2 linked regions of the Thermovibrio ammonificans HB-1 genome follow. Each later gene encodes a partner of the first gene's protein in a complex. Links are inferred from orthologs where the notes say so. Each region holds a gene or a part of one and is shown on either strand. Other genes may lie near its edges.

What was found.
Region 2: the proteins of carA (region 1) and carB are in contact, whole or in part, in a solved structure (PDB 1KEE), measured with the Escherichia coli proteins. The link is inferred for Thermovibrio ammonificans HB-1 from one-to-one orthologs.

Annotation. Positions count from the first base shown.
Region 1 is NC_014926.1:216,766-227,856, forward strand. Bases 6,101-8,951 are described here. They hold carA (glutamine-hydrolyzing carbamoyl-phosphate synthase small subunit), read right to left. Parts: upstream 8,171-8,951; coding sequence 7,031-8,170; downstream 6,101-7,030. Other genes in these bases: THEAM_RS01210 (geranylgeranyl reductase family protein), read right to left, coding at 6,101-7,026; THEAM_RS01220 (metal ABC transporter substrate-binding protein), read left to right, coding at 8,264-8,951. In the rest of the region: THEAM_RS01185 (Nif3-like dinuclear metal center hexameric protein), read left to right, coding at 1-647; THEAM_RS01190 (zinc ribbon domain-containing protein), read left to right, coding at 634-1,350; lon (endopeptidase La), read right to left, coding at 1,373-3,808; UTP--glucose-1-phosphate uridylyltransferase GalU, read right to left, coding at 3,780-4,679; THEAM_RS01205 (class I SAM-dependent rRNA methyltransferase), read right to left, coding at 4,708-5,907; more of THEAM_RS01210, read right to left, coding at 5,911-6,100; more of THEAM_RS01220, read left to right, coding at 8,952-9,103; THEAM_RS01225 (anthranilate synthase component II), read left to right, coding at 9,100-9,669; lpxB (lipid-A-disaccharide synthase), read left to right, coding at 9,666-10,760; THEAM_RS01235 (THUMP domain-containing class I SAM-dependent RNA methyltransferase), read left to right, coding at 10,757-11,091. UniProt on the Escherichia coli protein: Small subunit of the glutamine-dependent carbamoyl phosphate synthetase (CPSase).
Region 2 is NC_014926.1:1,521,102-1,537,416, forward strand. Bases 6,247-9,991 are described here. They hold carB (carbamoyl-phosphate synthase large subunit), read right to left. Parts: upstream 9,669-9,991; coding sequence 6,447-9,668; downstream 6,247-6,446. Other genes in these bases: THEAM_RS09495 (acyl-CoA thioesterase), read right to left, coding at 6,247-6,447; THEAM_RS07920 (adenylate kinase family protein), read left to right, coding at 9,739-9,991. In the rest of the region: metE (5-methyltetrahydropteroyltriglutamate--homocysteine S-methyltransferase), read left to right, coding at 1-840; THEAM_RS07885 (radical SAM protein), read left to right, coding at 940-1,599; nrdD (anaerobic ribonucleoside-triphosphate reductase), read left to right, coding at 1,596-3,149; nrdD (anaerobic ribonucleoside-triphosphate reductase), read left to right, coding at 3,139-3,666; THEAM_RS07900 (L,D-transpeptidase family protein), read left to right, coding at 3,738-4,805; THEAM_RS07905 (M99 family carboxypeptidase catalytic domain-containing protein), read left to right, coding at 4,775-5,863; more of THEAM_RS09495, read right to left, coding at 5,887-6,246; more of THEAM_RS07920, read left to right, coding at 9,992-10,257; 16S rRNA (cytosine(967)-C(5))-methyltransferase RsmB, read left to right, coding at 10,220-11,557; THEAM_RS07930 (HDOD domain-containing protein), read left to right, coding at 11,559-12,200; THEAM_RS07935 (HDOD domain-containing protein), read left to right, coding at 12,232-12,882; tRNA pseudouridine(13) synthase TruD, read right to left, coding at 12,872-14,038; THEAM_RS07945 (D-glycero-alpha-D-manno-heptose-1,7-bisphosphate 7-phosphatase), read right to left, coding at 14,004-14,531; THEAM_RS07950 (hypothetical protein), read left to right, coding at 14,599-14,817; THEAM_RS07955 (peptidoglycan DD-metalloendopeptidase family protein), read right to left, coding at 14,843-15,664; THEAM_RS07960 (carbonic anhydrase), read right to left, coding at 15,714-16,315. UniProt on the Escherichia coli protein: Large subunit of the glutamine-dependent carbamoyl phosphate synthetase (CPSase).

The sequences.
Region 1 (11,091 bases):
GGGAGGTTATAGAGTGCGCCAAGGAGAGGGGGGTGGACCTGATAGTTACCCACCACCCCTTGACCCTTTCGGGAGTTAAGGCCCTTGTTCCCACCAGCTACCCTGCAAACCTGTTTTTGGAGCTTGCAAGGAGTTCAATCTCGGTTTACGCCCTGCACACCAACCTCGATGTCTCTCCTTTGGGGCCTACCGCCTACATAGCCGAGGAGTTGGGGCTTAACGGCTGTGAGCCCATTGTTGATTCCCCTGCTTACGGTGCGGTGGGGGAGCTTGGCGAACCTAAGACCCAGAGGGAGCTCCTTGTGAAGTTGGCCGGAGTTTTAGGCGTAGGGGCAGACGTGTTCAGGTGCGTTAACTACAGGCCCGAGGCGGTTGTGAGGCGCGTTGCCGTGTGTTCGGGCAGCGGAGGCTCTTTCGTAAAGGCGGTTGCCGGCAGGGCAGACGTTTACATAACCGGCGACGTGAAGTACCACGACGCCCTGGCGGCCCAAGACCTCGGCCTTACCGTTTTTGACGCCGGTCACTTCGGGACGGAGAGGCTCTTTTACAGGAAGCTCCTTCCCCTACTTGTCCAGACTTTCCCTTCGGTTAACTTTATCGTTCTGGACGAAAACTCCCCGTTTGAGGTGTGCGATGTTGAGCGTTGAGCTTTTAACGCTTCAGAATAAAGAGGTTGAGCTTCTCCGCCTCCTTACCAAGAAGGGAGAGCTTGAGAGGGAGCTTCAGGAGAAGAGAGAGCAGCTGAGGAGTCTCCTTGCCCAGGTAGAGGCGGCTGCCCAGAAGCTTGCAGAGAAGGAGGAGCACCTCCGTGAGCTTAAAAACTTCGTTGAGCATAAAAGGCAGCGGATAGAGGAGCTTCAGAGGCAGAAAGAGCAGGCCCGCAGCCGAGAGGAGTACAAGAAAATCCTCAGGGCGATAGCCAAGAACGAAGACGAGATAATCAAAACCCGCCAGGAAATTGCCAAAGTTGAGGCCGAAGTTGAGGCCCTTCAGGAGGCCTACCAGAAGGTTAAAGAGCAGGTGGAGCCCAAAAAAGCCGTGCTCGAGGAGGAAATTAGGGAGCTGGAGCGGGAGCTCGAGAGGCTCAACGGTAAGATAGCCAAAGTTGAAGAGGAGATTGAGTCCATAAAGGCCTCGGTTCCCAAGGAGGAGCTTGAGCAGTTTGAGAAGCTGAAGAGCAAGTTCAACGGCCTCGTGTTTGCAGATATCTCCTCTGGGGCCTGTGAAGGGTGCGGAATGACCTTCTCCCCGGCGGAGTTTAAGGAGCTCCTGAAGAACCTGACTCCCGGTAGGAGCAGGTGCCCCTACTGCGGAAGGTTTATCTACGCGAAAACCAAAGTTGGGGGTTAAAAATAGGGGGCTTAAAGCCCCCCTATTTCTTTGCCTCCTCTTTTGCCTTCTTCTTCCGCTTACTCTTTTGTTTCCGCTTCTCCTCCGGGTAGAGGGCCAGCTCAAATACCGGCTCTACCCTGTCTACGAAGACCAGCTTGATTTTGCGCTTTGCCTCTTCGGGAAGCTCTTCGAGAACCTCCTGTTTGTTCTTCTCCGGCAGGATAACGGTTTTCACCCCGTACCTCAGGGCCGCCAGTACCTTCTCTTTAAGCCCGCCTACCGGCAGAACCTTGCCGCCTAAAGTTATCTCTCCGGTCATTGCAACGTCCTTGCGGACTTTCCTGCCGGTGAGGGCAGAGAGCATTGCTGTTGCTATTGTTATCCCCGCAGACGGCCCGTCCTTTGGAATTGCTCCCGCCGGCACGTGGACGTGGATATCGATTTTACTGAAGTCCTTGTCTATGTTGTACTTTTCGGCGTTTGCCTTTATGAAACCGAGGGCCGCCTGGGCCGACTCCTTCATCACCTCGCCGAGCCGTCCGGTGAGTATGAGCCTTCCGCTCCCTCCGGTAACTATCGCCTCAATGAAGAGGACGTCTCCTCCTACCGGAGTCCAGGCCAGTCCCGTAGCAACTCCCACTTCGTCCTCTCCCAGCTCGAGCTCCGGGACGAACTTGGGAGCCCCGAGGATTTTCTCAACGAGCTTCTTGGTTACCCGGTACTTCTTCTCCTTCCCTTCGGTTATCCAGAGGGCCACCTTACGGCATATGGCGGCTATCTTCCTGTCGAGGTTCCTGACCCCGGCCTCCCTGGTGTAGTGTCTGATGATGTGGAGAAGCCCGGAGTCTGTAAACTCAACGTCTTCGGGGGTGAGACCGTGGTTTTTGAGCTGTTTGGGAACTATGTACTTTTTGGCTATCTGGAGTTTTTCGTACTCGGTGTAGCCGGGAATGTTTAAAACTTCCAGCCTGTCGTAGAGGGGTTCGGGGATGGTGTGGGGCGTGTTGGCAGTTGCTATGAAGAGGACTTCCGAGAGGTCGAACGGGTGGTTTATGTAGTTGTCTACGAACTCCCTGTTCTGCTCCGGGTCGAGAACTTCAAGGAGTGCCGCGGCAGGGTCGCCCCTGAAGTCGGAGGCCATTTTGTCTATCTCATCGAGGAGTATCACCGGGTTCTTCGTTCCGGCTTTCTTAATGGCCTGTATGATTTTGCCCGGCATTGCCCCTACGTAGGTCCTCCTGTGACCCCTGATTTCCGCTTCGTCCCTTACACCTCCCAGGGAGATTCTCACGAACTTCCTGCCGAGTGCCTTGGCTATCGAGCGTGCAAGCGAGGTTTTACCCACTCCCGGTGGGCCTACGAAGCAGATTGTGGGCTGTTTAACCTCCTTTATCCGCTTCTTCCTCTTCTTTATGAGAGCTTTAACTGCCAGGTACTCGAGGATTCTGTCTTTTACCTTTTCGAGGTCGTAGTGGTCTTCGTCCAGTATCCTTCGGGCCCTCTCTATGTCGAGCCTGTCCCTTGTCCTCTTAGACCAAGGAAGCTCTATCATCCACTCGAGCCAGGTTCTTAGAACTGCGGCCTCTGCAGATTCGGGGTGCATCTTCTCAAGGCGGGCAAGCTCTTTTAAAACGGCCTCTTCAACCTCTTTGGGCATCTTCGCCCGCTTTATCTTCTCCCTGTACTCCTCTATCTCCTTGCTCCGCTCTTCCTCCTCTCCGAGCTCTTTCCTTATGGCCTTGAGCTGCTGTCGAAGGAAGTACTCCCTCTGCTCCTTCTCCATAGACTCCCGGGCTTTGGCCCTTATGAGCTCCTGAACCTCGAGGACTTTAATCTCGTGCTCCAGCTTCTCGCTTACCTTCTTGAGCCTCTCTATGGGGTCTACGGTGGAGAGTATCTCCACGGCCTCTTCTGTAGAGAGGTCGAGCTGGCCGGCTATAAGGTCGGCAAGCCTGCCCGGGTCCTCTACGGAGCGGAGTATCGCCACCATATCGGGCGGAATCTGCTTCCCGAGGGCAACAACCCGCTCAAGCTGGTCCTTAACCAGCTTGACGAGCGCCTCCTCTTCGATGCTCTTTGGCCTGTACTCCCCTTCCGGAATGTGTTCGAGGACGGCCTTGTAGAGCTCTCCTTCCCGTTTGAGCTCCTTGATTTTTGCCCTTCCGAGGCCCTGAACCAGTATCTTTACTCGGCCGTCGCCCATCTTCATCGCCTTCAGGATTACGGCGACGGTTCCGTAGTCGTAGAGGTCTTCCCTTTTGGGCTCTTCTACGTCTTTGTCTTTTTGGGTGGCGAGGAAGATGAGTTTGTGCTCTTTCAGGGCCTCTTCTACGGCGTTCAGTGAGAACGGACGCCCCACAAAGAGCGGAGCTATCATCATCGGAAAGACTACAACGTCTCTTAGAGGTAGGACGGGAAGCTCTTCAGGAAACTTCGGCTCTTCTACGTTATTGTGGTGCTGTATCAGCTCGGCCATCGTTTAACTCCTCTTCTACCTTTCTTTTTAGGAAACGGAGGAACGGCTCTCTCAGGTCGTCTCTCATGAGGGCAAAGTCTACGGTGGCTTCAAGGAATCCGAGCTTGTTGCCGGTGTCGTAACGTTTACCCTCTAATATCCTACCATAGATGGCCTCTTTGTTGCTCAACAGCTTGAGGGCGTCTGTGAGCTGAATCTCTCCACCCTTACCGGGGGGAGTTCTCCTTAAGGTTTCAAATATAGACGGTGTGAGAACGTACCGTCCGGCTATTGCAAGGTTTGAAGGGGCCTCCTCTACAGCCGGCTTTTCAACCATATCCTCTACTTTAAAAATGCCCCTTTCTATCTCCGTGGCTTTCACGATTCCGTACCTGTCAACCTCTTCCTGAGGTACCCTCTCAAGGCCGACAACCGAGCACTTATACCTGTGGAAAACTTCAATAAGCTGCCTTATACCGGGCGGTTCAGAGACCATTATGTCGTCTCCCAGCAGCACGGCAAAGGGCTCGTTTCCCACGGCTGGCTCGGCCGTAAGTATTGCGTGGCCCAGTCCTTTGGGCTCTTTCTGCCTAATGTAGATAAAGTCGGCCAGCTTCGATATCTCCCTAACGGTTTTAAGGAGCTCCTCCTTCTGCTTTTCCTCGAGGGCCCTTTCGAGCTCTAAGTTCCTGTCGAAGTGGTCCTCTATCGCCCGTTTGTGGCGGCCCGTTACGAAGATTATCTGGGTTATGCCCGCCGCTACCGCCTCTTCTACGATGTACTGGATTACCGGCTTGTCAACGAGCGGCAGCATCTCTTTCGGTTGTGCCTTCGTTGCGGGCAGGAACCTGGTGCCGAGGCCCGCAACCGGAATTACTGCTTTCCTGACCATTCGCCCCTCCCAGTGCTTGGTTTGTTATTTAAATTTCCCAGGGAAAGCTCTTAGCAAATATACACTTTAAGTAGCGGGATTCGGGTATCTGGAGAACGAAGGGGTGGTCTTTTGCCTGGTAGGTTGTATAAAGGACTTTTAAGGGGGTTCTCGTATCGTAGGCTGCAGAGAGCAGGATCTCTTCGAGTATCGGCGGCGTTACGTGGTGGGAGCACGAACAGACCACTATGTTCCCGCCGGGTTTGAGCATTTTCAGTCCCCTTAAAAAGAGCTCCTTATAGCCTTTCTTAGCCTGCTCAAGGACCTTCTTGCTCTTTGCAAAGGCCGGAGGGTCTATAACTATCGAGTCGAACTTCTCCCCCCAAAGGCTCATCTCCTTCAGAACCTTAAAGGCATCTCCCTTAACGAAGGTGAACTTCTCTTCAACCCCGTTGAGGGCGGCGTTCTCCCTTGCAAGGTCGAGTGCCAGCTGGGAGCTGTCTACTGCCACCACTTCACCGGCCTTTCCTATGACCGCCGCGTGAATTCCGAAACCTCCCAGGTGGCAGAAGGCGTCCAGTACTCTGTCTCCCTCCTTCACGAACTCTGTGGCAAAGAGGAGCTTGTTCTCCCTCTGGTCGAGGAAGTAGCCGGTTTTCTGGCCGCCCACTATCTGGACGTTAAACTTTATGCCGTTTTCCAGAATCACAACCCTTTCGGGAATGTCTCCGTAGAGCGGCTGTTCAACGAGGGGTAGCCCTTCGAGCTCCCTGGTTTGGACGGTTGATTTTTCGTATATTCCTTTCGGTTTTACTACTTCTACTAAGGCTTTAGCTACTTGTTCTTTAAGTATCTCCATTCCCAAGGTGGTAACCTGGATGACCAGGTATCCGCTGTAGTAGTCTACTATGAGGCCGGGTAGGTAGTCGGCTTCAGAGTGAATCAGCCTGAAGGCCGTACAGTTTTCCGGAACGACTGCTCGCCTGTAGTCGAGTGCCTCTTTTATGCGCCTTTTGAAGAACTCAAGGTCTATCTCTTCTTCCTTCTTAAAGGTGAGGAGTCGAATCGCTATGTAGCTGTCGGGGTTTATGTAGCCCTTTGCGAGGAACGCACCTCTGTAGTCTCTGACTGTGCAGAGCTCGCCCGGCTTGGGCTTTCGGGAGAAGGAGAGTATGTCGTTTTTATAGACCCAAGGGTGGAACCCTCTTATACGCTTCTCTTTTCCCTTTTTCACCGATACTTGAAGCATTGTTTACCCCTTTAAGAGCGCTTTTGGAGCCAATTTAATAAATTTAAGGAATGCCGCTCTGTAGGGCAGTTCCCCCGTGAGGAGCTCTGCGGTTATCTTGATGAGTTGGGGGGAGTTTTTAACCACTTTCAGGTTGAGGGAGGGGAACTTGAAAAAGAGCCATCCCACTACCCTTGCCCAGCGGAACTCGCCGCCGAACTCACGGTTTATTCTCACTCGGTACTCTTCGAGCGCTTTCGGCCCTTTGCTGAAGAAGTTTGAAACCGCAGCTGCCGCGATTTGACCGCTGCGGGCTGCGTAGTATATTCCCTCTCCCGTTAAGGGGTCCACAAGGCCTGCAGCGTCTCCCAGGAAGAGCAGTGGACCCCTTTGAACGTCGCATTCGGGCCTTCCTGCCGGTATGGGAAATCCGCCCTCCCAGAGGTTCCTGCCCGTTAGGCCGTGTTTTCTGTTTAGCAGGGTTGTGAGCTCTCTCAGCTTTTTAAAGTTGCCCCTTTTGAACTCGCCCGCTCCGGTGGTTACGCTGCCCTCTTTCGGGAAGGCCCAGTAGTAGCCCCATTTGAAGCCTGTAAAGTCTATGGTTATGTGGTTGAGCTCTGCTTCAACTTCTACTTCGTAGGTGAACCCGATTTCCCGTTTAACCTTAAACTGCCTCGACAAGCGGCTGTTAACGCCGTCTGCCCCTATGAGAAGTTTTGTTGTGTACGTTCTTTTGTCGGTTTTGACTTTCCAGCCGTTTTTGTACTTTTCTGCGCCGAGAACCGTTTCTCCGAGTTTTACTTCTGTGTTCTCCGTTGCCAGTTTGAAAAGTAGATGGTCGAGCCGTTTGCGTTTTGTGAGGTAGACGAGTGGGTTGGGGGAGGGAAGCTCCACTTCTCTGTTTTTGAAAAAGAGCTTGAATCTGTTTACCCTTCTTTCGACTACGGTGTCGAGCTCGGGGAACAGTTCCTTTAAGAGTCTGTAGGCCTTTGGAGTGAGCCCTCCGGCACACGGCTTGTGTCTGGGAAACTCGGCCCTATCGAGGGCAAGGACTTTCAGGTCGGGATTTCTCCTGCGGAGCTCTCTCAGAAACGTGCAGCCGGCGGGCCCAAGGCCCGAGACTATGACGTCGAAGTCCAACCCTCTACTTCCCCCTATAGTCGGCAATTAGTTTTTCAAATTCTCTGAACAGGTACCTGGAGTCGTGGGGACCGGGAGAGCTCTCCGGGTGGTACTGAACTGTAAAGAGGGGTTTTGTTTTGTGTTTAAGCCCCTCTACGGTTCCGTCGTTGAGGGAGTAGTGGGTTACCTGCAGTTCGTCTGGCAGTGTGGATTCGTCTACGGCAAAGCCGTGGTTCTGGGCCGTTATCTCCACTCTGCCGGTTTTTAGGTTCTTCACCGGCTGGTTTGCACCCCTATGGCCGAACTTCAGTTTGTAGGTTGAGGCTCCCAGGGCGAGGGCGGTCAGTTGGTGGCCCAGGCAGATGCCGAATATGGGTTTGTTGTAGGTCGCTATTAGGTATCTGATTGTCTCTATGGCGTAGGTGACTGCCGCAGGGTCTCCCGGGCCGCAGGAGAGGAATATACCGTCGGGGTTCATTTTCAGTATCTCTTCCGGCGGGGTTTGGGCGGGGACAACTATCGGCTTTATCCCTACGTCTACGAGGTTCCTCAGTATGTTGTACCTTATTCCGAAGTCGAGGACTACAACCGAGTACTTGAAGTCTTTCCTTTCAGGGTAGCCTTCCCCCAGTTTCCAGGTTCCCCATTTCCACTCGTAGGGTTCTTTGGTTGTTACCAGGTCTACCAAGTTTAGCCCTTCCATGGGCGGGATTGAGCGGGCCTTTGTGATGAGACTGTCGGGGTCGAGGTCTACTGTGGAGATGACCCCTCTCATGGTTCCTGCCGAGCGGAGCTTCTTTGTAAGCTCCCTGGTATCTATTTCGCATATGCCCACAACGCCGTACTCTTTCAGGTAGTCTTCGAAGGACTTTTCGGCCCGCCAGTTGGAGTAGATTTCGGATATCTCTTTAACTACAAAGCCTTCGGCTTTCGGGCCATCGGACTCAACGTCTTCGCTGTTTGCGCCTACGTTTCCTATGAGCGGACAGGTCATTACAACTATCTGGCCTTTAAACGAGGGGTCGGTTATTATCTCCTGGTAGCCGGTCATGGAGGTTGTAAAGACAACCTCTCCGGAGGTTTCTCCTTCGGCACCGAAGCTGAGCCCCTCGTAGTAGGTGCCGTCTTCGAGGGCGAGAATCGCCTTTTTCCTCTTGAGCATGCCGACCTCTGGCTCTTTTGTGGTAGGGGGAAGGTTGGGCTAAATTATAACAGTTGAATTAAAATAGCCTTAGCTTAACCGGAGGTTTCTGTTATGAAGCGCCTTCTCTTCTTGCTGCTGGTTTTCCCGCTTCTGCTCGTTTCCTGTTTTAAGGGGGAGAAGGGTAAGCCCTTGGTTACCACTACACTGCCGGTGTGGAAGAGTGTTGCCTACTACATCGGTGGAACCGATTTCCGCTACTACTCTATTTTGAAGGGAGGGGAGTCTCCCCACGGTTATGAGCCAAAACCTTCCGACTATAAGAAGCTTAAGGAGGCCTCTTTGGTTATTATTCACGGCCTCGGCCTTGATGACTGGGCCCTTAAGGGGATAGACAGGAAGAAGGTTCTTGACCTGGGAGCTCTGTTTGCCAAGAAGTACCCGCAGATAAAGCGGCCCGACTACCACCTGTGGATGAACCCGGTTATTATGGAGGACGTTTATTTTGAGGTTGCCCACAGGCTTACCGCCTTTTATCCAAAAAGGGAGACTTACTATACAAAGCGGGCCGAGGATTACGCCTCTATGATTGAGCAGCTGATAGGTAAGATGGAGGGGTGTTTTAAGGAGAGCGGTGCCAAGGCGGTTGTTGTTTACCACCCCGTTTGGAAGCCCTTTTTTGATACTTTCGGCATTAAGGTTATAGAGATTGCGAGGAGCCCGGAGGAGCAGGTAACTCCCGAGAGGATAAGGGAGGTTGTTGAGGAGGCCAAGAGCCTGGGGGCAAAGCTTGTTGTTTCTGAGAGCTTCTCCGACCGTAAGGTTCCCGAACTTGTTGCCAAGGAGATAGGGGGCAGGCTTTTGGTTTTGAATCCGCTGCCTTCCGATAACTACGTTTCCGCCCTTGCCGAGTGGGGAGAGAAAATCTGTAAGGGGTTTAAGGAGACGAGATGATTTTGATGATAGATAACTACGACTCTTTCACCTACAACGTTGTCCAGTACTTCGGTAAGCTCGGGGCCGATGTGAGGGTTGTGAGGAATGATAAGATTACGGTTCCCGAGATTGAGGAGCTTCACCCCCAAGCCCTCGTAATCTCCCCCGGCCCCTGCACCCCCCGTGAGGCCGGGGTTTCCGTTGAGGCGATAAGGCACTTTGCCGGGAAGCTCCCCATTTTCGGAATATGTTTGGGGCACCAGTCTATAGGCTTTGCGTTCGGCGCAAAAATTGTCCGGGCCAAGAAGCTTATGCACGGAAAAGCTTCAAACATCGTTCACGACGGCCGCTACCTGTTTAACGGAATGAAGAACCCCTTCTCGGCCATTCGCTACCATTCTTTGGTTATCGATAGGGAAACCCTCCCTTCCGACTTTGAGATAACTGCCGAGAGCGAAGACGACCGGGAGATAATGGGGATTCGCCACAGGAAGTACCCCATATACGGCGTTCAGTTCCACCCCGAGTCGGTTCTTACGGAAGACGGTATAAAAATCATCGAGAACTTCCTGAAGCTGATATGAGCTCACTCCTTATAGTCTCCGGGGAGCTTTCCGGGTTTAACTACGTTAGGGAGCTTGTCCCCTACCTTAAGGGGAGCGTTGAGCTCTACGGCGCCCTCCTTGCTCCCGTTGACGGTGTGGAGCTTGTCCTTGACACTTCCCGCCTTACGGCCTTCGGCCTCTTTGAGGTGATTTCAAAGCTCCCGGAGGTTTTTCGGGCAAGGCGCAGGCTCGTTTCCTTCCTTCGGGAGAAAAGGCCCGATGCCGTTTTGCTCGTGGACTTTCCCGGTTTTAACCTCTGGCTTGCCAGGGAGGCAAAGAGGCTCGGCATTAGGGTTTTCTACTTCATTCCTCCCAAGCTGTGGGCCTGGGGAGAGAGGAGGGTTAAGGTTCTGAAAGAGTGTGTGGAGAAGGTCTTTGTTATATTCCCCTTCGAGGAGGAGTTCTACCTTCGACGGGGGGTAAACGCCCTGTTTATTGGCAACCCCCTTGTGGATATGGTGAGGCCGAAGCTCTCCCGGGAGGAGTTTGCCTCCCGTTTCGGCCTTGAAGTGCCCTTTTACGCCCTACTTCCCGGAAGCAGGCCTTCGGAGATGAAGTACCTCCTCCGGCCTCTCCTTCAGACCGCCCGAGAGCTTAAGCTAAAGTTCGCCCTGCCGGTTGCCGAGAGCCTTAACTTCTCTGCCGTTGAAAGGGAGGTTCTTGATTCGGGAGCAGACGTTACTCTCGTCCCTCCGGAGTTTCGGTACGACCTGCTCTATTTTGCAGAAGCCGGCATTGTAGCCTCGGGAACGGCGAGCCTTGAGGCGGCCATTGCAGGACTTCCCCACCTTGTTGTTTACAGGCTCAACAGGCTCACCTACGCCGTTGCGAAAAGGGTGGTAAAGCTTCCCTACGTATCGCTTCCCAACATAGTTGCCGGCAGGGAGGTGGTTCCGGAGCTCCTTCAAGATAGGGTTCGACCCGAGTGCCTCGTTCCGGCTTTTAAGGAGCTTCTCGGGAAGAGGGACTCCCTGAGAAAGGAGCTTCAAACCGACGTTAAGCAGAAGCTCTCGGGCGGGGCGATTGAGCGCTTAGCCCTTGAACTTAAAGAGCTGTTGGAGGTGAGGTGAAGCTCTTTGCAGTATCTCAGCCGGGAATAGAGCAGGTGACCGCCGATGAGCTTCAAACCCTCGGCCTTAACGGCACCATCCTGCCCGGGGGCGTTGAGTTCGAAGGGGGCCTGAGGGAGCTCTACAGAGCGAACCTCTGGCTCAGGAGCGCAAGCAGGGTTCTCGTTAGGCTCTGCACTTTCAGGGCAAAACACTTTGCCGAGCTTGTGAGAAAGGCCTCCAAATGCCCCTGGAGCCACTACATCACCCCCGAGCTTCCCATAAAAGTGAGGGCAACGTCGCGCCGCTCCAAGCTTTACCACACCAAGGCAATAGAGGAGAGAGTCCTGCG
Region 2 (16,315 bases), 1.3 Mb from region 1 along the record:
GGACTGGACGTTTTCGTCCACGGGGAGTTTGAAAGGACCGACATGGTTGAGTTCTTCGCCGAGAAGATGAAGGGCATAGCAACAACCGGCAACGGCTGGGTAATCTCATACGGAACCAGGTGCTACAGGCCTCCAATCATCTACGGAGATGTAGACAGAGAAGGTCCTATGACTATAAAGGAGATTGCCTTTGCCCAGAGCCTCACCGATAAACCGGTGAAGGGAATGCTCACCGGACCCGTAACGATAATCGCCTGGAGCTTCGTAAGGGAAGACATCCCCACCGAAGAGGTAGCCTACCAGATAGCCCTCGCCCTTAAAGACGAGATAGCCGACTACGAAAAGGCGGGAATAAAAATCGTTCAGATAGACGAGCCCGCCATAAGGGAGAAGGCCCCGATAAAGAGACGCAACTGGGATGACTACTTCAGGTGGGCGGTCAGGTCGTTTAGGCTCTGCCACAGCTCGGTTAAGCCCGAAACCCAGATTCACACCCACATGTGTTACTCGGAGTTTGGCGAAATTATGGAGTACATACTCCAGATGGACTTCGACGTTATCTCGATAGAGGCCACCCGCTCTAAGGGCGACATAATAGAGGCATTCGAGAAGGTGAACTTCGACAGGCAGATAGGCCTCGGGGTGTGGGATATCCACTCACCCTACGTCCCCACCGTTGAGGAGATGAAGGAGATAGTGGAAAGGGCTCTCAAAGTCATCCCCAAAGAGAACTTCTGGATTAACCCCGACTGCGGCCTGAAAACAAGGCGCTGGGAAGAGGTTATACCGGCTCTGAGGAACCTTGTAGCCCTTGCAAAGGAGCTGAGGGAAGAACAATAACAACAGTCCCTTACTGCCGAGGAGGTCCTTCGCGGGGCCTCCCTTTTTCAGATATTCAGTGTTAAATTAATATCTCATCAACCCATCCCAGGAGGAGCGGTGGCTTCCTCCCCGTTCGTCAAAACCGACATTCCCACATCGTTTAAAGACCATCCCGGGGTCCTGTCGGCTCTACTCTACACCCCTTTAAGGCTGTGTAACCTGAACTGCTACCACTGCCACAACAAACACCTGGCACCGAAAGAGTACGAGAGGTTTAACTACGGGGAGTTGGAGGAGAAGCTCTCCCTCTGTAAACTGCTCGGGGTGGAGCTGGTAATAGTTTCCGGAGGAGAGCCCACCCTTGAGCCCCGACTCGAGGAGGGGTTAAAGTTCATAAAAGAAAAAGGCTTCCCCGTAAGGCTCGACACAAATGGAACAGAGCCCGAGAGGGTTGAAAAACTGGCCCAAAATAGGTTAATAGACGGCGTGGCCCTCGATGTTAAGATTCCCCTCCTCGATGAGTATACCCCTCACCAGCTCAAACGCTTTAAGAGAGTGCTTTTTTCGAGGGAGGATTTAGAGGATTCAGAAGTTTACAACTATGTGAATAGAGTGAAGTTAACAATAGAGGTCTTAAAGCGATACTCGTTGCCCTTCACGCTCCTGCGCACCGTTGAATACCCCCTGCTAACCGACGAGGACAAGGAGCTGATAAGGGGAAGTCTAAAATCTTTCCCGCACCAGTTTAACCCTTTCTACCCTGTGGAGGCGGAATGAACAAGTACTTCAAGCTGATAGACCTCTTCATCGATAACGACGACATCTCGAGGAACAACGCAAACTTCGTCCGCGGAATACCGGTTCTGGAGCACGTTGTAGTCGGCGAGGTTATGAAGGACTACCTCTTCGACGTTATCTACAAGGGACTCCCGGTTAGAATCCACCACGAGGAAGGGTGGGCCTATCAACACCAAACCTACAGGCTCAGCGCCTACTGCATAGGGCTCTCGGCAAAAGACATCGCCTACTACGGACTCCAGAGCAACGCAAAGAACGAAAGGAGGGCAGCACCCCCAAAAAGGCTGGAAACGCTCTTTATGCAGTGTGCCAACCTCATCTGCCTCATAGCACAGGAGGTCTCGGGGGCAACCTCTCTGAACGACCTCTCCACGGTGGCTGCAGGTTACCTCTACTACCTGGAAAAGGAGGGTAAAAAGAGCTACTCCGACTACGAGCTTGAAAACCTGTGGCAGGAGTTTCTGTACAACATCAACCTGCCCTTCAGGAGCGGTAACTCTCCGTTTTCAAATATCACCCTCGATTTTGGTAAGCCCAACAGCAGGCTCAAAGACGAGCCGGTGGTTTACGCCGGGAAGCTCCTTAACTACACCTACAGCCAGATTCCGGCCCACTATTTCGACCGGGTAAACATCGCCTTTATAAAAGCGATGAGAAAGGGAGATGCCGACGGCAATCCCTTTACCTTTCCCCTGATAACGGTAAACGTAACAGAGGACTTCGACAGGAACAACCCGGCCTGGAAGATGCTACTTAAAGAGAGCGAGTACTTCGGAGGCTTTTACGTTCAGAACTACTTAAAAGAGCCGTTCACCAAGCCCTCAAAGTACAAGGAGAAAAACCCCTACATAAAGCCCTTCGACGAGGGGATGATTTACAGCAACTGCTGCAGAATGCTCTTCGACATCTCCCAGGTTGAAGCTGTAACCGGCTCAAACCCCTTCCACTCGGGAAGCGGAGTAGGCGGCATAGGCGTTTACGCCATAAATATGAACAGGCTCCTGTTCCTGGCAAAGGACAACTTCGACTTTCTGAAGAGAATGATAGATTACACAATGGAGGTTGGGGCAAAGGCCCTACAGAGGAAGAGGGAATGGCTCAGGAAACACTGGAAAGACCTCTTCCCCTACCTCTCCTTCTACCAGAAGGACGACCGTTCGCTGTTTAACATATTCTCGGTTGTGGGCGTGCACGAAGGTATGATAAACGCAGGCTTCAAAGATGGACTCTTCAACGAGGAGGCCAAGGATTACGCCCACCAGATAGCCCAGTACCTTTACGAGAAGCTCTATCAGTTTATGGAGAGGGACAAGGTCCTCTACTCCCTTGAGTACGCACCCAGTGAGAACGCCGCCTGTAAGATGGCACAGAAAGACCTCGCCTTTGCAAAGGCCCTTGAAGAGGTTATAAACGGAGATAGAACGCCGGATATATCGGGCGACCCTAAACTCAACGAGTTTATCCGGGAAGCAGTTAACGCATTCGGAGAAGAACTCTTTTTAAGGGTGGAGGTTCCAGATGAAGTGTAAAGTGAAGGCAAGGATGTTCGTTAACGGCGACCCCCAGACCGGCAGGGTGTTTCTGACTTCGGGCTTTCAGGCTCCCTTCCAGGAGGGAGACCTTCTGAAACAGATAGACGTAAACGCCCACTTCCAGAGCTACGCAACCGGCGGCAGCATAATGCACCTGTTTACCGCCGAGGAGATGGAGCCTCACGAGCAGGAGAGGCTCATTTTCGGCATCATAAAGAACTTCCCGATTCAGTACCTAACGAAAACCCCGTTCCTGACAACTTGCAACTCCTGCGGACACAAAATGGTGGGGAAGAAGAGGGAGTGTGAAAGGTGCGGCTCCGACGATGTAACGCTCTGGTCTCGCCCAATCGGCTACTTCAGGCCGGTAATGAGGGGGAAGGTAAGCAAAGACTTTAAAAACGCCCAACACCTGTTCTGGCTCTCTTCGAGAATAGAGGACTTTGCAACGAGAAAAGAGGTAACAAAGCAAGACCTTGAAGAGATAGTAGACGAGCTTCACTCCATTATTTAAAAACCCTTCAACCCTCCAGCCCTCCTTCCGATAAAATAAGAGCGCAGGAAGGAACGGCTGGAGGCACCAGTATGTTAAGAGCCATTCTCTTGGCCCTCCTGATTACGCTAACAGCTCTTTCGCCGGGAAGGGGAACAACCCTTACGGAAATAGTGGAAAACTTAGGGGTTTGGTCCGTTCCCAAACTTGAGCAGGAGATAAGGAAGCTCCCCCAGGAAGAGAGACTCAAACTTCAACTCCTGCTCCTAACCTACGCCGGAGACAGCAAAAAGGCGAAGGAGCTCCTCTCCAAGCTTTACAACACAAAGCTGGTGGCAAACGTCCTTGAGCTCCCAAGAGACCTTCACGCCATTGTTGTAGATAAGACAAACGAGGTCCTCTACGTAATAAGAATGGAAAACGGCGTCCCCTTTATAGTCAGGAAGTTCCCCTGCATAACCGGAAAGCGGCCGGGAGATAAGCTCGAAGAGGGAGACCAGAGAACCCCCGAAGGAATTTACTTTCCGATGTACTGGGAGACAAACCTCCCGCCGATATACGGCATAGGCGCCTTCCCCCTCAACTACCCCAACCTTCTCGATAGGAAAATCCTGAAGAGGAACGGACACGGCATCTGGATTCACGGAACGAACAACCCCAACCGTCCGCCCCACAGCACAAACGGCTGCATCGTTCTGAAGAACGAGTACCTGCGGGAGCTCAAAAAACTGATAGTTCCCAAGAGAACCCCCGTAGTTGTTGTCTCCCACCTTGCCTACGCAACAAAGCCCGAGTTCCTCAAAGAGCAGAGGTCGATAATAAACTTCGTCCTGAAGTGGAAAAGGGCCTGGGAGAACACCCCCAAAAGCTTAAAGCCCTACTTTGAGTGCTACTCCAAACACTTCGTTTGGGAAAGGGGCGGCTTAAAGGAGTGGATAGCCCACAAAGAGCGGGTAACAAAACATAAAAGGTGGATAAAGATTTCAATCTCCGACCTGTGTGCAATGAAAGACGGAAGGCTACTCCAATTTGGTAATCTATATGTAGTGAGGATGCGGCTGAAGTACCGCTCCAACAACTACAACTCAATAACCAACAAGGTGCTATACATAATCAAGGAAGGTGGAAGATGGAAAATCCTGGGAGAAGAGAACTTGTAAAGGGCCTAATCTTTAGCGTCCCGTTGCTCGCGGCCCTTAAAAGTGAGGCACTTGCGTCCCCAGGAAGGGGAGCACTCATAGAGCTTCCCCCCTTCCCCTTCCAGGAGACGCACCTACAGGGGGAGAGAAAAGGGGGCCGCATCCTGGTTGTAGGAGGCATCCACGGAAACGAGCCGGGGGCCTACACTGCGGCCGAAATCCTCCGAACCGTTAAGGTGAAAAGGGGTGAGCTTTTCATCGCCCCGAGGAGCAACTTCGTCTCGATTCTCGCCGACAAAAGGGGCTACAACGGCGACATGAACAGGAAGTTCGGCCCCTTATCGAAAAAAGACCCAGACTACAAAAGGGTCCAAGACCTAAAAGAGTTCATAGGGAACGTTAAACCCGACATACTCCTAACGCTCCACGACGGGTACGGCTTCCACTCTGTGAACCCGAGAGCCTGGGGCCAGTGCATAGTCATAGACGCCGAAGAGCACAACGGCTTCCCCTTAGGGAAAGAGGCAAGGGCCGTTTCAAAGGCCGTTAATAGGTCCATACACAAAAGGGAGTGGCGAATCCCCGTTTACAACACCAGGACCTTTGCCGCAGACACAAAACACCCGGAGCAGAGGCGCTCCCTCACCTACTACTGCCTGACAAAGCCGAAAGTTCCAGCCATCTGCCTCGAGGTCTCAAAGCAGCTGCCGAACCTTGAAACGAAGGTAAAGTTCCACCTTATGATGCTAAAGGAGTTCTTCAAACTCCACGGCGTAGAGATTGAGCCGAGCTTCGACTACCTCATAGCAAATGTAGAGCGACTCGTTAACCCGAAACGCACCTACACGGTAGACCTCCTGATAAACGGAAGGCACGTATCCGTAAGCTCTTCAAGGACCTTTAAAGTACCGAAGGGCAGCCGAGTAAAGTTCTTAAGCTTCCACGGCAGCGACGGAACAAACGCCGTTTCGTTCGACGTAAACCTGAACCTGAGAAGAGTGGCAATAAGGAGAAGAATAGCCTTTACGGTTAAAGACGACTTTAGAAAAGTATTCTCGGTTCGCTTCGAAGTTGTTTAGAAAGGGGGCCTACCGGCCCCTTCTTAGTTATCCTTCCCCTCCGTTCTCTCGATTATGAAGTTCTTCAGCTTCTGAGTCACATCCTCCTGAGGCTGGGCCTGCTGGGGCTGCTGCTGTCCCTCCTCGTCTTTGGGGGGCTCCCCGGTGATAACACCCTTCTCCTTTAAGATGTTAAACACCTCCTTTCCGAAGGAAACGGGCCTGCCCTGAGGGTCTATGAAGATGTGCTGGGTAAAACCGACAGCCAGAACAACGTCGTCTCTGAGCACCCTGTAGTCGAACCTTATGCCCCTTGTGCCGATATTGGTGATGGCGGTCTCAAGGGTTATGAGGTCGTCGTAGACAACGGGAGCCATGTAGCGACAGGCCGCCTCAACAACCGGCATGAGTATCTGCTTCTGCTGGAGAATCTGCCTGTACTCAATACCGAGGGCCCTGAAAAGCTCTGTTCTTCCCCTCTCAAAGAGCTCGAAGAACCTGGAGTAGTACATAACGCCGTAGGCGTCAACTTCGGCCATAGAAACCCTGTAGGGCATACTTCCCACAACAACTTGAGGCTGCTGTTCCTTCTTCTCCTCGGCCATTACTTCCCTCCGTAGTAGTCTTGAAGTGGTTTAACGTTGAGGCTACCCTTCCTCATGGCGGAGATGGCCCTTACGGCCATTTCTGCACCACGAACAGTTGTGTAGTAGGGAATTCCGTAGTTAACCGCAAGACGCCTTATACTGTAGGCGTCCCTCTTGGAGCGGGTGCCGGTGGGGGTGTTTATTATGAGGCACACCTCTCCGTTCTTAATGAGGTCGCCTATGTTGGGCCTCCTGCCCTCCTGCAGCTTGTAAACCAGCTCAACGGGTATCCCCTTCTCCCTGAGGAACCTGTAGGTTCCCTCGGTGGAGACAATTTTAAAGCCCATATCTGCAAGCTGTTTGGCAACGGAGTAAATTTTGGGCTTGTCTTTGTCTTTTACGCTTATGAAGACCTTACCGCAGGAAGGGTCGAGGGGAAGCCTTGAGCCGGCGGCAAGCTGGGCCTTGTAAAAGGCTATACCTACGTCGGGGTCTATTCCCATCACCTCGCCGGTGGACTTCATCTCCGGCCCCAGAACGGGGTCGACTTCGGGGAAGCGGTTGAAGGGGAATACCGCCTCCTTTACCGAGTAGTACTCGGGCTCAACCTCTTTAACGCCCAGTTCCCTGAGCTTCTTACCCATGGCAACTTTTGTTGCCACCTTCGCAAGGGGAATACCGGTTGCCTTACTGACGAAGGGAACGGTTCTTGAGGCCCTGGGGTTAACCTCTATTATGTAGATTTCGCCGTCTTTAACGGCAAACTGTATGTTGATAAGCCCCTTAACGTTCAGCTCAAGGGCTATTTTGCGGGTTATCTCCTTGATTTTCTCAACGATGTCCCTGCTCACGGAGAAGGTGGGCAGAACGCAGGCGCTGTCTCCGGAGTGGATGCCGGCCTCCTCTATGTGCTCCATAACGCCGCCTATAACAACCTCTTCACCGTCGGCAACGGCGTCTACGTCGAACTCAACGGCGTCTTCAAGGAATTTGTCTATGAGAACCGGCTTTTCCTCGGAGACCTCTACGGCCTCGGCCATATACTGGCGAAGCTCCTCCATAGAGTAAACGATTCTCATGGCCCTCCCGCCGAGAACGTACGAGGGCCTCATGAGGACGGGAAAGCCTATCTCCTGGGCAATCTTCTCGGCCTCCTCAAGGGAGCGGGCAATCCCGGAAGGGGGCTGCTTGAGGCCGAGGCGGTTGAGAAGCTCCCTGAAACGCTCCCTATCCTCCGCTATATCTATGCTCTCGGAAGAGGTTCCCAGTATCTTAACCCCTTCCCTCTCAAGGGGAACAGAAAGCTTCAGGGGCGTTTGCCCGCCGAACTGAACAACAACTCCTAAGGGCTTCTCCTTTTCCACAACGTTAAGGGCATCTTCAAGGGTAAGGGGTTCAAAGAAGAGCTTGTCGGAGGTATCGTAGTCGGTAGAAACGGTCTCGGGGTTACAGTTAACCATGTGGGCCTCGTAACCGAGCTCCCTGAGCGCCCAAACGGCGTGAACGCAGCAGTAATCGAACTCAACACCCTGACCTATCCGGTTGGGCCCCGAGCCGAAAACGGTAACCTTCTCCTTCTTCGACGGGTTGGCCTCACACTCCCTGCCGTCGTAGGTGGAGTAGTAGTAGGGGGTGTAGGCCTCAAACTCGCCTGCACAGGTGTCAACGGTTTTGTAAAGGACGGGAGCAAGGCTCTTTCTCTTCTCCCTAACGGCCTTCTCGGTGGTCCCCAAGAGAGACGCTATCTCCCTGTCGGAGAAGCCCCACTTCTTGGCCCACTTTAAAAGCTCCCCGGGAACAGTATCTACGGTGTGCTTCTTAAGCTCCCCTTCAAGCTCTACAAGCTGCCTGATGTTGTGGAGGAACCACCTGTCTATCCTGCTGAGCTCGTAGAGTTTCTCCAGGCTCCAGCCCCGCCTGAAGGCCTCGGCTATGTACCAAATCCTGTCGGCGTTGGGAACGGCTATCCTGCTCTCAAGCTCTGAGTCGGAGAGCCTCTCCACCCCCTTCATGGTCAGGCCGTAGCGGCCTATCTCAAGGGAGCGAACGGCCTTAAGTAGAGCCTCCTTGAAGGTCCTGCCTATGGCCATAACCTCGCCCACCGACTTCATCCTGGTGGTGAGGGTGGAGTCGGCCTCGGGGAACTTCTCAAAGGCCCAGCGGGGGAACTTAACAACGCAGTAGTCTATCGCCGGCTCAAAAGAGGCGGGGGTTTTCTTCGTTATGTCGTTGGGAAGCTCGTCGAGGGTGTAGCCGACTGCCAACTTCGCGGCGATTTTCGCAATAGGGAAGCCCGTCGCCTTAGAGGCAAGGGCAGACGAGCGGGAAACCCGGGGGTTCATCTCTATCACTATAACCCTGCCGTTTTCAGGGTTAACCGCAAACTGAACGTTTGAGCCGCCGGTTTCAACGCCTATCTCCCTGATTATGGCGATGGCGGCGTCCCTCAGAACTTGGTACTCCTTATCGGTAAGGGTTTGGGCCGGAGCAACCGTTATGGAATCCCCGGTGTGAACCCCCATAGGGTCAACGTTCTCTATGGAACAGATGATTACAACGTTGTCGTTGAGGTCCCTCATGACCTCAAGCTCATACTCCTTCCAGCCGAGAACGCTCTCCTCGATGAGGATTTCGCTTACAGGTGAGGCGGCAAGACCCTTTTTGGCAATCTCCTTAAACTCCTCGATGTTGTAGGCAACACCTCCTCCCTCGCCCCCGAGGGTGAAGGCGGGGCGGATAATTGCCGGAAGTCCCACCTCTTTAACAACTTCAAGGGCCTCCTCAAGGGTGTGGGCGGTTCCGCTCTTCGGAACCTCAAGGCCGATTTTGAGCATGGCCTCTTTAAACAGCTCCCTGTCCTCGGCCTTCTTTATCGCCTCTACCTTTGCCCCTATCAGCTCAACGCCGTACTTTTCAAGAATACCGGCCTCGTGGAGTTTAACGGCCAGGTTCAGCGCCGTCTGGCCTCCAACGGTCGGAAGGAGAGCGTCGGGCCGCTCTTTCTCTATAATCTTCTCAAGGACTTCAACGGTTAGGGGCTCTATGTAAGTCCTATCGGCTATGTCGGGGTCGGTCATAATTGTTGCAGGGTTTGAGTTTACGAGGACTACCTGGTAGCCTTCTTCCTTTAAAGCCTTGCAGGCCTGGGTTCCCGAATAGTCGAACTCGGCAGCCTGACCTATGACTATGGGCCCGGAGCCGATTATCAGAATCTTCCTGAGGTCGGTTCTCTTAGGCAAGGGCGCCCTCCAGAGCAGAGTTTGAGTGTAATTTTATACTCTGAAGACTAAGCTTAAGAGAGGTAAAGGGTTGAGAATCACCATTACCGGCACCCCGGGAACCGGCAAAAGCACCGTTGCAAAGCTGCTGGCAGAAAGGCTGAAACTGCCGCTGTTTGAGCTCTCCCGACTCGTAAGGGAGGAGAAGCTCTACAGCGAGCTGGACGACGAGCGCAACGCCTTGGTTGTAGACCCCGAAAAACTGAAAAGTTACTTTGAAAACAGAAACGCCTTCATAGCCGAGGGGCTCGTTGCCCACCTTATACCTGCAGACCTCCTTGTGATACTGAGGGCCTCTCCGGAAACGGTAAGGAAGCGGCTGGCTCCGAGGAACTACCCGCCGGCCAAGGTAGAGGAGAACGTAGAGGCGGAGAGGTTTGCCGTAATAGCAACCGAAGCCCTTGAGAACCCGCTGGCGGAAAGGGTTATCCACATAGACACCACAAACAGAATCCCCGAGCAGGTGGCAGAGCTCATAGAGCGGGCAGTAAAGGGAGAGGAGATATTTGAAGATGTTGACTGGCTGGAAACAGAGGGAAATAGCGGTTAAGGTCCTAAACGCCTTCGAGAGAGACAAAAAGCTGAGGGAGCACCTGGAGGCCCTAACGGCGGCCCTGACCCCGCAGGAGAGGGCCTTCCTACGGGAGCTGGTGAACGGAACGGTAAGGTTCCTAAGGCTCCTTGACTTCTCGGTAGAGCGGGCAAGCGGCAGGAGACTTGCAAGCCAAAAACCTACAGTGAGAAACGCCTTGAGACTGCTTGCCTACCAGCTCTTTTTCACCGGCGTTCCCCCTTACGCCGCGCTGAACGAAACGGTTGAGGTTGTAAAGCAGCGGCTCGGAAAGGGAGCCGCCGGCTTTGTAAACGCCGTAGGGAAAAAGCTTTTAAACTTCAACTACCGAGAAGAGGTAGAGAGCATTAAAGACCCCCTCGAAAGGCTTGCAACCTTACACTCCTTTGAAACCTGGATGGTTAAAAGGTGGGAGAGCTTCTACGGCCCCCGCGAGCTCCCCCACCTCCTCGAAGGCCTCAACAAGGTGGCGCCCCTCTTCATAAGGGTAAACCTCATAAAAACCCAACCCCAAGAGCTTCTAAACCTCCTGAAAAGCGCCGGCGTAGAGGCAGAGCCCCACCCGTTCCTCAAAGAGATGATAAGGATAAAGGGGAGGGTGAACCTCCCCGAGCTTCCGGGCTTCAAAGAGGGGCTCTTCTACATCCAAGACCCTGCCTCCTACCTGGCGGCCTACCTTCTACAGCCAAAACCGGGGGAGCTGATACTGGACGTTGGGGCGGCCCCCGGGGGCAAAACAACGGCAATAGCTTCGCTGACCGGAAACGGCGCGAAAATCGTTGCCGTAGACGTAAACAGAGAGCGGGCCGAGCTCCTGAAGGAGAACCTGCGGAAACTGGGAGTGGAGAATACAGAGGTTGTAATCACGGACATCGCCCGAGACCCAAACTTCCTGAACAGGTTCAGGGGAAAGTTCGACAGAATCCTCATAGACGCCCCGTGCTCGGCAACCGGCGTTATAAGGCGCCACCCGGAAGGCAAGTGGAACAAGAGTCTGAGCCTAATAAAACACAACCAAACCATCCAAAGGAGCCTCTTAAAGGCGGCAAAAGAGCTCCTAAAGCCCACAGGAACGCTCCTATACAGCGTCTGCTCCCTCGAGAGGGAGGAGGGAGAGGAGAACAGCGCATTTGCAAGGAGACTGGGCTACACACCGCTCCCGCTAACCGGGCTGCCGGAATACCTTAAAGAGAGGGAGCAGGAGGGCAGCCTGAGGCTCTTTCCCCACAAAGACAACGCAGACGGTTTCTACTACCAGAAACTTACGCTTAGAGGTTGAGATGAAAGAGCCGAAAATCTCGCGAACGGTGCTTCTAAGGCTCATAAAAGCCCTTATGGAGGAAGAGGAGCTCTCTACGGTGGCCGAGATAGCCTCGGCAGACCCCAACCTTGCGGCAAAGCTCCTCCAATTTGCAAACTCTGCCTACGCGGGGCTGAAGCGGAGAATCTCCTCAATAAAGGACGCAATAGCCTTCATCGGGCTTAAAAAACTCAAGGAGATTGCCGTAACGCTCCTTGCCACCTCGCTCCTAACCGAAAAAGACCCGACAAAGCTGAAAGAGCTCCTGAGAACGGCCTACATAATGAAAATGGCCGCCAAGAGGCAGGTTCCCTCCCTGGCCGAAGAGGCCTTTATGGTGGGGATACTCTACCCGGTTTACAGGGAAATGGGGCAGGAGCTTTTAAATATGCTGAAAGAGGCCTGCGTCTCAGAAGAGGTGGTAGAGGGCCTGACAAACCCCCACTCCCCGCTGGGAATACTCCTGAAGTTTGCCCTCGCCTTTAACCCTTACTGCAGGAAGATTATCGAAGGGGAGGAAAAGGAGTTCCCCCTGCTGGTGGGCGGTTTCAAGAAGGAGTTCCTGGTAAAGGTCTGCTTCGACGCCGACATAGAGGCCGAGAAAGTGGTTCAACTGCTATAATGAATTCTGAATCACGAGTGAGGGAGGAGCAATGTCCAGCATAGAAAAGCTCGAACTTAAACGGGAAGTGCTATTAAAACTGATAAAGGCGCTCCTTGAGGGGGAAGAGCTCGACGAAATAGCCAAAATAATCAGCATGGACCCGAACCTTTCGGCAAAATTATTAAAATTCATTAACTCACCTTACTTCGGCCTCAAAAAGGAAATCAAGTCTATCGTTCAGGCAATAGCCTATTTGGGATACAGGAACTTAAAAGACTACGTTTTCCTCCTCCTCACCTCCTCTATGCTCAAAAACGCCAATAAAGACGAAATAAAAAGAACCCTCAAGCTGGCATACCTGATGAGGGAGCTTGCAAAGAGGCTGATGCCCGAGCACGACGACGAAGCCTACATGGTGGGAATCCTCGAGCAGGTAAGGGAGGAGATAGGAGAGGAAATCAGGGAAATCCTTGAAAAGGCCGGCGTTTCGGAGTACGTGGTTAACGGCCTGCTCAACCCCGAGAGTAAGCTTGGGAAGCTCAAAGAGGCTGCAAAGAGGCTCCTTGAAGAGTGCGACAGGCTCAACGAGGGAGCCGAGGTTGAACTCCCCCCGGAACTCTCCCTCCTGTCGCGGGAGGAGCTGATAGAGAGCTGTTTAGTGGCGGAAGACAGCGCCCAGTCCATTCTGGCTACACTTTAAGGAGAAAGCGCAGAAGTATGGTTGCGTAGGAGCCCGACGGGAGCGTGAAGGTGAGCTTCACGCTCCTTTTCGTCTTCTCGAGCACCTTAAACCCTTCCGGAAAGACAACGGCCCTGCGGAGGCCGTCGGTCATAACCGCCATACCTCCTACCTGGGCGTCGAACCACTCCTCCTTCACGCCGTAACGCCTGAAAACCCGGCTCATAGCCTTTTTAAGAACCGGGTCTTCGGGAGGGTACTCCTTGCCGGTGTAGGGGATTTGAAGCTCCTTAAGGTAATCGATGTCGTGAACCTCGAGGTAGTAGGAGAGCTTCCAGTTGTTTATAAAAGGCACCCGCACAAAGGGGTATTTAGCCTCTACGTACTCCCTGAGAACTTCGTTCCAGAGGAAGCTCTGATAGGCGAAGTTGAACATAAGCCGAACGTTTTTGGGCAGAATCCTGAAGGCCTTTTCGGCAGTCAGCCCCCTCATGAGCCCCCTTATGAGGTCCTTCTCGTACTCCTCAAGGGTGGGTGAGAGGGTCTTGTAGAGCTTCCGCCAATCTCCCCAGAAGTCTATAGAAGACTTGCCGAAGAAGTAGCTCCTGAGGGCGCCGTCGAAGTCTCCCCTCAGCAGGTAGCGGAGAACGAAGTCGTCGCGGCTCTTAACGCTGCCGAACCGCTGCTCGCCGAAGTAGTTGGGAAAGCCGTAGCGCTTTACAACCTCGTAGTTACGGTAGAACCTCTCCCTCAGGTTCTTCTCGAAGTTCCTGATAACCACAGTGAACCTGTTCCCCTTTAAGTCCCCCAACGTAAGCGGCCTGTTAACTCTACCCAGCGGCTCAACGCAGAAGCCCATTCCGGTAAAGTCGAAGGCCTCTACTTCAACCCACCTGCCGTTCCTGAACTCAAAGCACCAGTTTCCCACCTCAAACTCAACGGGCACCGTAAGGTACTGAACAGTAACGGCAAAACGGTCCTTAAGGCCGGCAAAGCCAATTTTCTTCAAGGGTATTTTTTTAAAGCGGGATATAACCCTGAGGGCTTCAAGAGTTGAAGTGTTCCGCTTTTTGAGCTTCAAAAGCCAGAACTTCCCCTCGTTCCCGGGCTTTAGGGTGGGAAGCTCTTCCACAACAAAATCTTCAGGCCTTGTCTTTATCCGAGAGTAGAGCTTCATCTCCTCCTCCGACTATAAACCTGGCGGCGTCGAGGAAGGTTTTAAAGGGTTCCCTTCCCACAATCAGCCCGCCCCTGCAACCGGCGTTGAAGGCGAGCATAAGGTCGGAGTCCCTGTCGCCTATAACGAAGCTCTCCGAGATGTCTATTCCCCACTTTCGGGCCGCCTCAAAAACCAGGCGCGGAGAGGGCTTCCTGCAGTCGCAGTTCTCGTCGGGCCTGTGGGGGCAGAAGAAAAAGTCCTCTATCTGAACCCCGTGGGGTGCCAGAAGCTTGTTGAGCCTTGCGTTAACCGCCCAGAACTCTCTCTCTGTAAAGTAGCCCCTGCCGATGCCCGACTGGTTGCTGATAACCACCGGCAGAAAGCCGGCCTCTTTAAGGAGCTTCAACCCCTCAACAACCCCTTCAAGGAGCCTGACCTTTTCAGGCTCGTGGATAAAGCCGGGGTCGTAAATGAGGGTGTTATCCCTGTCGAGGAAAACGGCCCTTCTCAAAAAACCTCCCTTGAAATCCGTAGGGCTCAAGTGGTATGGTTTGACAAAACAAATATAGGGGGAAAAGATGAACTTTGGAGACCTCAGGAAGCTTGCAGGAGCACTCGGAGGCGGCTCGGAGCTCAACGCGGAAACGGTGCTGAAGCTCCTAAAAGGCCTACTCAACCAGCCCGAGAAGGGAAAAGAGATTGTGGGAACGGTAGAGCAGGAAACCTCCGCCGACAGCAACCCGTTAGAGGTGGTTATGAAGCTCTACTCCTACGCCAAAAAGGCTGGAATACTGTAGGGCCCCTGCAAAGCGGGCGGGCCCCTTAAAGCTGCTCCTTCAGAACCAGCATGGGGTCTGCCTTTACATCGTCAACGTAAAAGCCGAAGTGCAGGTGCGGTCCCGTGCTCCTACCGGTCGACCCCACCCTGCCGACAACCTGTCCCCTCTTTACAAACTGTCCCTCTTTAACGGTTATCCTCGACAGGTGGGCATAGAGGGTATGAATCCCCAAGCCGTGGTCTATAACAACCGTGTTGCCGGTAAAGTAGAGCTTCCTGGCCAGAACCACCCTGCCCGAAAGGGCTGCGTAAACCGGAGTGCCTCTTTTGGCCCTGAAGTCGGTTCCCCAGTGGATAGAGCGCTTCTTCCTGTTAATAATCCTCTTGGCTCCAAAGGGCGTAGAAACCACCAACCTCGGAAGGGGAGGGTGAAGCTTAGAAGAGCGAAACTTCTTAGGAGTAACCTGAGAGAAGATACGCCTCAGCAGCCTGTTCTCCCGAATAACCCTCCTCAGAAGGGCCCCCTTCAAAGGCCTCGTTTTTACCCAAATCCGTGAAACCCTGAACCTTTTAGGGGAAACCCTCAAAATCCGCGAGAAGACCTCCCGCCTTCCCCGGTAGAGGGAGAGCTTGAACCGCCCCTTAAGCCCGTATGGAACAACAAAGTAAACCTTACTGCTTCCCTCTACCCCCTTAAACACCCAACTCCTGCCGGCCCCGGAAACTACAACCTTGTAAGGACTCTTCGGGTTTACCTTAAAGTAGCCCAAAGAGCCGGGATACCTGTAAGGCAGGTAAAGGGAGGCGGAAGTTTTTGCAGCGGCCGCAGAAGCCAAAAACAGAAGCAGGAAGAGAACCCTCAACATACTTCCATAATGTAGGCCCCGAAAAAGCGGGGCACAAGCCCCGCCGGAACTACTTCATAACCTTCCTTGCATTAAGGGGCTGAACCGGCCTGTTGTTGTCAAAGCCCATAACTTTCCTGAACTTCTCAAGCTGCTCCCGAGACATCTCAACCGGCTCTTTAAACACAATCCACCTAACCCCTTCCGAGCAGGGCGGTGTGGTGAGAGAGCCGGAGTATCTGTAGTAGTCCCTGTTCTCGGGCAAGAGCTTCTCCGGGTCGATTCTTGCGGTAAGGTGTCTCTTCTGACCCGGCTCCTCGGGCATAACACGCCACACCTTCTCAAGCTCGGGGTTTTCCTTCCCAACCTTAAAGAAAACGCCAAGGACCGTTATGTTCCCGTTTTTATCAAGGTGGACGAAGTGGGCTTCAAAGGGGTAGTGCTTGCCGTTAACGGTGTGCTCGCTGGGGGCGTGAAAGTGGAACTGCTTCAGGTAAAAGCGCTTACCGTCAACAACCACGTAACCCCTTCCCCCCATAACAACCTTAATTGTGTGGCCGTTGTTAACAACGTACTTTGCGTCTGAAACGTAGTAGACGCTAACGGGAGCAAGACACGCCTTAACCGCATCGGCGCTGTTAATATCTATGGGCGATTGGTTCTTACCGATTT